DNA from 2 places in the Paucibacter soli genome. Region 1 is predicted to be linked to the other one. Evidence: riboswitches for the same ligand, from Rfam matches in the RefSeq annotation. Region 1 holds a riboswitch; the other holds the start of a gene.
The links. A riboswitch is a leader RNA that binds a small molecule or an ion and turns the genes downstream of it on or off. The one in region 1 is predicted to bind glycine.

Region 1 (3,397 bases):
GCCGCTTCCATCATGCGCGAGGCCATCAGCTCGATGCCGTTCTGCGCATTGATCACCAGCACCGCGCTCTCCACCGCCTCCAGCGCCGGCAGCGCCAGGCCCACGAAGTCGGGGGCACCGGGGGTGTCGATGGCGTGGATGCGCAGGCCCTGGTAGGGCATATGCACCAGCGAGGCATAGAGCGAATGCTGCATGCGCTTTTCAAGCGCATCGTGGTCGCTCACCGTGTTGCCCTTTTCCACCGAGCCCGGCGCCGTGATGACGCCGCAGTGATGCAAGAGCGCCTCGATCAGGCTGGTCTTGCCCGCGCCGGCGGGACCTACCAGGGCCAGGGTCCGGATCTTGGCGATCTCGGCCTGGGCCGGTGGCCCCCCGGCGCCCACTCGACTACCGTTGGGGCTGTCGGAGGCCAGCGCGCCTCCGTCCTTGTGCATGGCTGGGCTCGGGGACATGGCATCCTCCTTCTGGGATGGCCCCAGCGTAGAGGATGCGGTGCCCGGCGGCAAGAGGGCTGATCAAAGCCGCCACATTGTTGTCAGGCAGCCACCGCTTGCCGGCGCCGCGGCGTGATGGCGGTGGCGGCGGTGAAGGAAAAATCCAGCGCCGGCCGCCGGCCGCTGACGATGTCGGCAATGGCCGCGCCGGAGCCGCAGGCATGGGTCCAGCCCAGCGTGCCATGGCCCGTGTTGAGATAAAGGCCGGCCACCTTGCTCGCGCCGAGATAGGGCAGGTTGGAGGGCGTGGCCGGGCGCAGGCCGGTCCAGAACTGGGCACCCTGGCCATCGCTCATCTGCGGGAAGAGCTCGCGCGTGCGCCGCACGATGGCCTCGCAGCGCGCCAGATTGAGCTCGGTGCTGTAGCCGTTCAGCTCGGCCGTGCCGGCGATGCGCAGGCGATCGCCCAGGCGCGAGAACACCAGCTTGTACTCGTCGTCGGTGAGCGAGACCTGGTAGCTGTGTGCCGGCGCGATCACCGGCAGGGTGACCGAGTAGCCCTTGGCGGGATAGATGTTGAGCGAGACGCCCAGCTCGCGCGCCAGCTGGCGGCTGAAGGCGCCCATGCAGAGCACAAAGCGGTCGGCGCTGCGCCGGCTCACCACGCCCGCGGCATTGGCGACGATGACGCGCTCCACGCCTCCCATGCCCTTTGGGCCCTGTTCCATGCCAAGGATGCGGGTCTCGTATTCGAAGCGCACGCCGGCCGCGGCGCAGCGCGCCGCCAGCGCCTGGGTGAAGGCATGGGCATCGCCCGATTCGTCGCTGGGCGTCATGCTGCCGCCGACAAGCTTGCCGCGGCATTGCGCCAGCGCCGGCTCGATGGCCACGCATTCGTCGGGCGTCTTCATGTCGAGCTCACAACCCTGTTCGCGCATGATGCGCGCGGGCTCCTGTGCCGCCTCGAACTCGGCCTCGCTGGTGTAGAAGTGCAGGATGCCCTGGCTGCGCTGCTCGTATTGCAGGCCCAGTTCCTGGCGCAGGGCCTGCAGCTTGGCGCGGCTGTACAGGCCCAGGCTGACGATGTTGCGGATGTTGTGTGCCGTGCGGCCGGGCGTGCATTCGCGCAGGAACTGCAGGCCCCAGCGCCATTGGGCGGCGTCGGCGCGCAGGCGAAACAGCAGCGGCGCGTCCTCCTTCATCAGCCATTTCAGCACCTTCAGCGGCGCGCCCGGATTGGCCCAGGGCTCGGCATGCGAGACCGAGACCTGGCCGCCATTGGCATAACTGGTTTCCAGGCCGGCGGCGTGCTGGCGTTCGATAACGGTGACCTCATGGCCGGCCGCGCGCAGATACCAGGCGGTGGTGATCCCGGTGACGCCGGCGCCTAAAACGATGACATGCATGCTGCGAATACTCCGTTCGGGTTGACGAACGCGCAGGCGCTACGTTTCCTTGGCGGCGTGGTGGCCAAAAGGGATGCGTGCGCCTGGGCGCGCCGCTCCCGCTGTCCTTGGTGCCTGAGAGATTCAGCGCTGGGCTGTGGCGGCCCGCGCCTTGCTCCTTCGGCGGCCCCATGCATTGCACATGAGGCGCTCTCCAGCATTCGGCTTGATTGCAAAGATCCAGTACGGGGCCTGAGCGAGTATGGGAGCTTGCGCCTTCGGCGGCGGCTCGCAGGGCGGGCCGCACTCTCCTGAATCCGGGTCGCAGTGTAGACCATGGCTTGCATCCGGCGGCCCGCTGCCTGCGTAGACTGCCGGCAAGCGTGGAGGATCTGCTGCATGCGCAAGACCATTCTGGGGGCGGGCCTGATGCTGCTGGCCTATGGCGCCGTCCTGGCCTGGCTGTACTGGCGCCAGGAACAGTTGCTGTTCCAGCCCGTGCCGCTGGCCGCCGGTCATCGCTTCGAGCTCGGCGGGGACGTGCAGGACCTAAGGCTGAATGTGCCCGGCGCCACGCTATCGGCCCTGCATCTGCGCCTGCCCCGGCCCAAGGGCCTGGTGTTCTTTCTGCATGGCAACGCCGGCAATCTGCAGACCTGGTTCGTCAACGCCGACTTCTACCGTCGCGCCGGCTATGACCTCTTCATGCTGGACTACCGCGGTTTTGGCAAGAGCAGCGGCCGCATCGAAAGCGAGGCGCAGCTGCGCGCCGATGTGCGCGCCGCCTGGGACGCCGTGGCGCCGCATTACCGCGGGCTCAAGCATGTGATCTATGGGCGCTCGCTGGGCACGGGCCTGGCGGCGGGGCTGGCCGCCGAGGTCGGGCCGGAGCTGACCGTGTTGGTATCGCCCTATGCCAGCATGTCGGCGCTGATGCGCGAGCACTTCCCCTGGGTGCCACGGGGCCTGCTGCGCTACCCGCTGGACACCGGCGCCGACGTGGCCCGGCTGCGCACCCCGCTGCTGCTGGTGCATGGCGAGCAGGACAGCCTCATCGCACCCCAGCACAGCGAGGCCTTGTTGCGGCAGCAAGGGCAGGCCAGGCTTGTGCTGGTGCCCGGTGCGGCGCACAACGACATGCAGCGCTTCGAGCAATACCAGCAGACCCTGCGCGAGGCGCTCGCCGCGCTATGACGGGATCGGCAGCGCGCGCGCCAGCAGCGCATCGACGGCGATGCCGCGCGTATCCAGCGCACCGTATACGCGCCCGCTCTGCGCGTCCAGCAGGCGGCTGGCGATGAAGGCCTCGGCCACCTCGCTGGGCGCATGCTGGCTCATCAGGCAGGCCTGGGCCAGCAGCACCAGGCGCTGCGCGAACTGGCGCCCCAGGGCCTCGAAGTCGGCGGGCGGGGTGCGCGTGAGCAGGTCGCGCAGGGCGGCGAGTTCGCTGCGCAGCGGCGCGCTGTCGCCGGCGAGCTGCTGCAACTCGTCCAGCAGGGCATGGGTGGCCTGCGGCTCGCGTGCGATGCCGCGCAGCACGTCCAGGCACATCACATTGCCCGAGCCTTCCCAGATCGA
Region 2 (3,397 bases), on a different contig from region 1:
GGCCGCGCCAATCACGGACAGCATCGCCGCCTCATCGGCCGCATCGGGACCGATATGACGGGCTTGGAATTCGGCGGCGTTCTCGAGCTCACCGAGCGGCTTCAGGGCAGACATCAACATGGCGCAATCCTTGGATGCCAGAGTTCGTGGCCCGGGCATCGGTATTCAATACAACAACGGGCACCACGTGCCCGCTTTCTTACCGGAAGAGCTGGTAATCAGCTGTTCTTGACCAGCTCGTCGTAGGCGGTGCTGTCCATCAGCGCGTCCAGCTGGGCGGGGTTGCTCAACTTGACCTTGAAGAACCAGCCGCTCTTGAGCGGGTCGGTGTTGGCCAGCGAGGGATCGTTGCGCAGCTCTTCGTTGACTTCGGTGATCTCGCCATCGACGGGCATGTAGACGTCGGCCGCGGCCTTCACCGACTCCACCACGCCGGCCACTTCCTTCTCGGCATAGCTCTGGCCCACATTGGGCAGGTCCACAAACACCACATCGCCCAGCGCGTCTTGCGCATGAACGGTGATGCCCACGGTGGCGGTGCCATCGGCTTCGATCTGGACCCACTCGTGGTCAGGCGTGTACTTGATGTTGCTCATGGTGTGCTCCGAATGTTGGGAGAAAAGACCAGGGGGTCAAAAGAAGATTGGCCGGTTCAGCCGCGGAAATAGCGATGCGGTGCAAAGGGTGTCGGTGCCACGCTCATGGCCACGCGCTTGTCGCGCACGATGGCGAACACCTGGGTGCCCACCGCCTGGTGGCTGCTGGGCAGATAGGCCAGGGCCACCGGGCTGCCCACCGTGGGGCCCAGCGAGCCGCTGGTGACGACGCCCAGCTCCCGGCCCTCGGCGTCCACCACCTTGGCGCCTTCGCGCACCGGCATGCGCTCGGCGCTGATCAGGCCCACGCGCTTGCGGCTGGCGCCGGCAGCGAGCTGGCCGTCGATCACCGCGGCGCCGGGGTAGCCACCGGCACGCGCGCCACCGGCGCGGCGCACCTTCTGGATCGCCCAGGTCAGCGCGCCTTCCACCGGCGTGGTTTCGGTATTGATGTCGTGGCCGTAGAGGCACAGGCCGGCTTCCAGGCGCAGGGTGTCGCGCGCGCCCAGGCCGATGGGCTTGACCTCGGGTTGGGCCAGCAGCTTGCGCGCCAGCGCCACCGCCTGGTCGTTGTGCACCGAGATCTCGAAGCCGTCTTCGCCGGTATAGCCCGAGCGGGTCAGGAAGGTCTCGATGCCGTCCAGACTGAAGAAGCCCCCGGTCATGAAGGTGAGCTTGGCCACCTCGGGGTTCAGGCGGGCCAGCGCGGTCACGGCCTGCGGGCCCTGCAGCGCCAGCAGGGCGCGCTCGGGCAGGCTGATGACCTCGCAGCGGCCGCCGATCTTGGCCTGCAGATGCGCGGTGTCCTGCTCCTTGCAGGCGGCGTTCACCACCACGAAGATGTCGTCGGGGCGGCGGCACAGCATCAGGTCGTCGAGGATGCCGCCCTGCTCATTGGTGAAGAGCGCATAGCGCTGTTTGAACACCGGCAGATCGATCACGTCGACGGGCACGATGGTTTCCAACGCGGCACCGGCATCGGCGCCGACCAGGCGCAGCTGGCCCATGTGCGAGACGTCGAACAGGCCGGCCGCCGTGCGCGTGTGCTTGTGCTCGGCGAGGATGCCTTCCTTGTACTGCACCGGCATGTCGTAGCCGCCAAACGGCACCATCTTGGCGCCAAGTTCGATGTGCAGAGCGTGCAGGGGGGTGGTCTTGAGATCGGCGGACAAGGGACATTCTCCGAGGGCATTTCGAAAGCCCACCCGGCCCTGAGACCCGTGGTGGGGGGTATGCCCTCGCTGTCCTTGGTACCTGAGAGATTGACCACCGGCGTATTGCCGACAGCTTGCCCCTTCGGTGGACGGGTTCAATGAACAAAGACCCGCCTCTCTCCAGTGAGGAACGCCTGCATCGAGGCGTTTTGTCAGTCCTTTTGCCTGAGCGTTCGAAGCGTGGGATCACCAGTGCCTCTGCGCCTTCGGCGGCTTTCGCGTGAAAAGCTCTCTCCTGACGGCGCGGATTGTAGCCATGGATTGGGGGGCGGGCGAGCAAATTAAGCCTCGTCTAATTGCTGAGCCATGCCGCCATGGAGAATCTCACTTCCCGGTAAAAGGACAAGGCATGCGACTGCTGCTGGTGGAAGACGACCCGATGATTGGCGAGCAGCTGCTCGAGTTGCTGCGCGCCGAGGGCTATGCGGTCGATTGGGTGCGCGATGGCGAGCTGGCCGACGCGGCCCTGCAGGCACAGAACTACGACCTGGTGCTCCTGGACCTGGGCCTGCCCAGGCGCGACGGCATGAGCGTGCTGCGTGCGCTGCGAGCGCGCAAGCAGGTCATGCCGGTGCTGATCGCCACCGCGCGCGACGCGCTGGAGCAGCGCATCGCCGGGCTGGACGCCGGCGCCGATGACTATGTGCTCAAGCCCTTCGAGCTGCACGAGCTGCTGGCGCGCATCCGCGCGCTCCTGCGGCGCGCCAGTGGCCGCGCCGAGCCGGTCTACGAGCACCGCGGCGTGAGCATCAACCCCGCCACCCGCGAGGTGGTGGCCGAGGGTAAACAGGTCACGCTGTCGGCACGCGAATGGGCGGTGCTGGAGCCGCTGCTGGCGCGGCCGGGCATGGTGCTGTCGCGCCAGCAGCTGGAGGAAAAGCTCTATGGCTGGAAGGACGAGATCAGCAGCAATGCGGTGGAGGTCTACATCCACGGCCTGCGCAAGAAGCTGGGCGCGGCGCTGATCCAGAACGTGCGCGGCGTGGGCTACCGGGTACCCAAGGAATGACGATGGTGATGAAGCTGCTGCCGCGTTCGCTGCGCTATCGCCTGATCGCCTTCCTGCTGCTGGCCTTCTCGCTCTCGGCCCTGGTGCAGGGCGGCAGCGCCTACCGCACCGCGCTGCAGGAGGCCGACGAGATCTTCGACTACCACATGCAGCAGATGGCCTTCTCGCTGCAGGGCAGCGTCGGCAGCGGCACGTTGAGCCTGCCGCTGGGCGACCAGAAGAGCTACGACTTCATGGTGCAGGTCTGGGGGCTGGACGGCGTGCCGATGTTTCGCTCGCCGGGCGAGGCCTTGTTGCCGCAGCGCGCGGTGCTGGGCTTCTCGAACCTGGACGCCAATGGCAAGCATTTCCGCGTGTTCTCGCTGCAGACGCGCTACCAGGTGGTGCAGGTGGCGCAGGACCTGGCGGTGCGCCAGCGCATGGCCGGCCAACTGGCCTTTCGCACCATCGCGCCCATCGCCCTGATGCTGCCGCTCTTGGCCCTGGTGGTGTGGTGGGTGGTGAGCCAATCGCTGGAGCCGGTGGCCAAGGTGCGCGACCAGCTGGCCGCGCGCGCGGTCGACGACCTCTCGCCGGTG

Region 2: it holds a riboswitch for glycine, as region 1 does, so the genes downstream of both, gcvT (glycine cleavage system aminomethyltransferase GcvT) here and WG898_RS09795 (D-amino acid dehydrogenase) in region 1, are expected to answer to the same signal.

What each region holds. Positions count from the first base shown of each region.
Region 1 covers NZ_JBBHJW010000003.1:385,125-388,521, reverse strand. Annotated here, with positions in the region: gene fusA (elongation factor G) at 1-452, opposite strand, end outside; gene WG898_RS09795 (D-amino acid dehydrogenase) at 536-1,840, opposite strand; glycine riboswitch at 1,932-2,047, opposite strand; glycine riboswitch at 2,051-2,143, opposite strand; gene WG898_RS09790 (alpha/beta hydrolase) at 2,219-3,013, shown strand; gene WG898_RS09785 (acyl-CoA dehydrogenase family protein) at 3,008-3,397, opposite strand, start outside.
Region 2 covers NZ_JBBHJW010000008.1:98,009-101,405, reverse strand. Annotated here, with positions in the region: gene gcvP (aminomethyl-transferring glycine dehydrogenase) at 1-120, opposite strand, end outside; gene gcvH (glycine cleavage system protein GcvH) at 219-596, opposite strand; gene gcvT (glycine cleavage system aminomethyltransferase GcvT) at 653-1,768, opposite strand; glycine riboswitch at 1,828-1,944, opposite strand; glycine riboswitch at 1,954-2,058, opposite strand; gene WG898_RS16870 (response regulator) at 2,160-2,819, shown strand; gene WG898_RS16865 (ATP-binding protein) at 2,822-3,397, shown strand, end outside.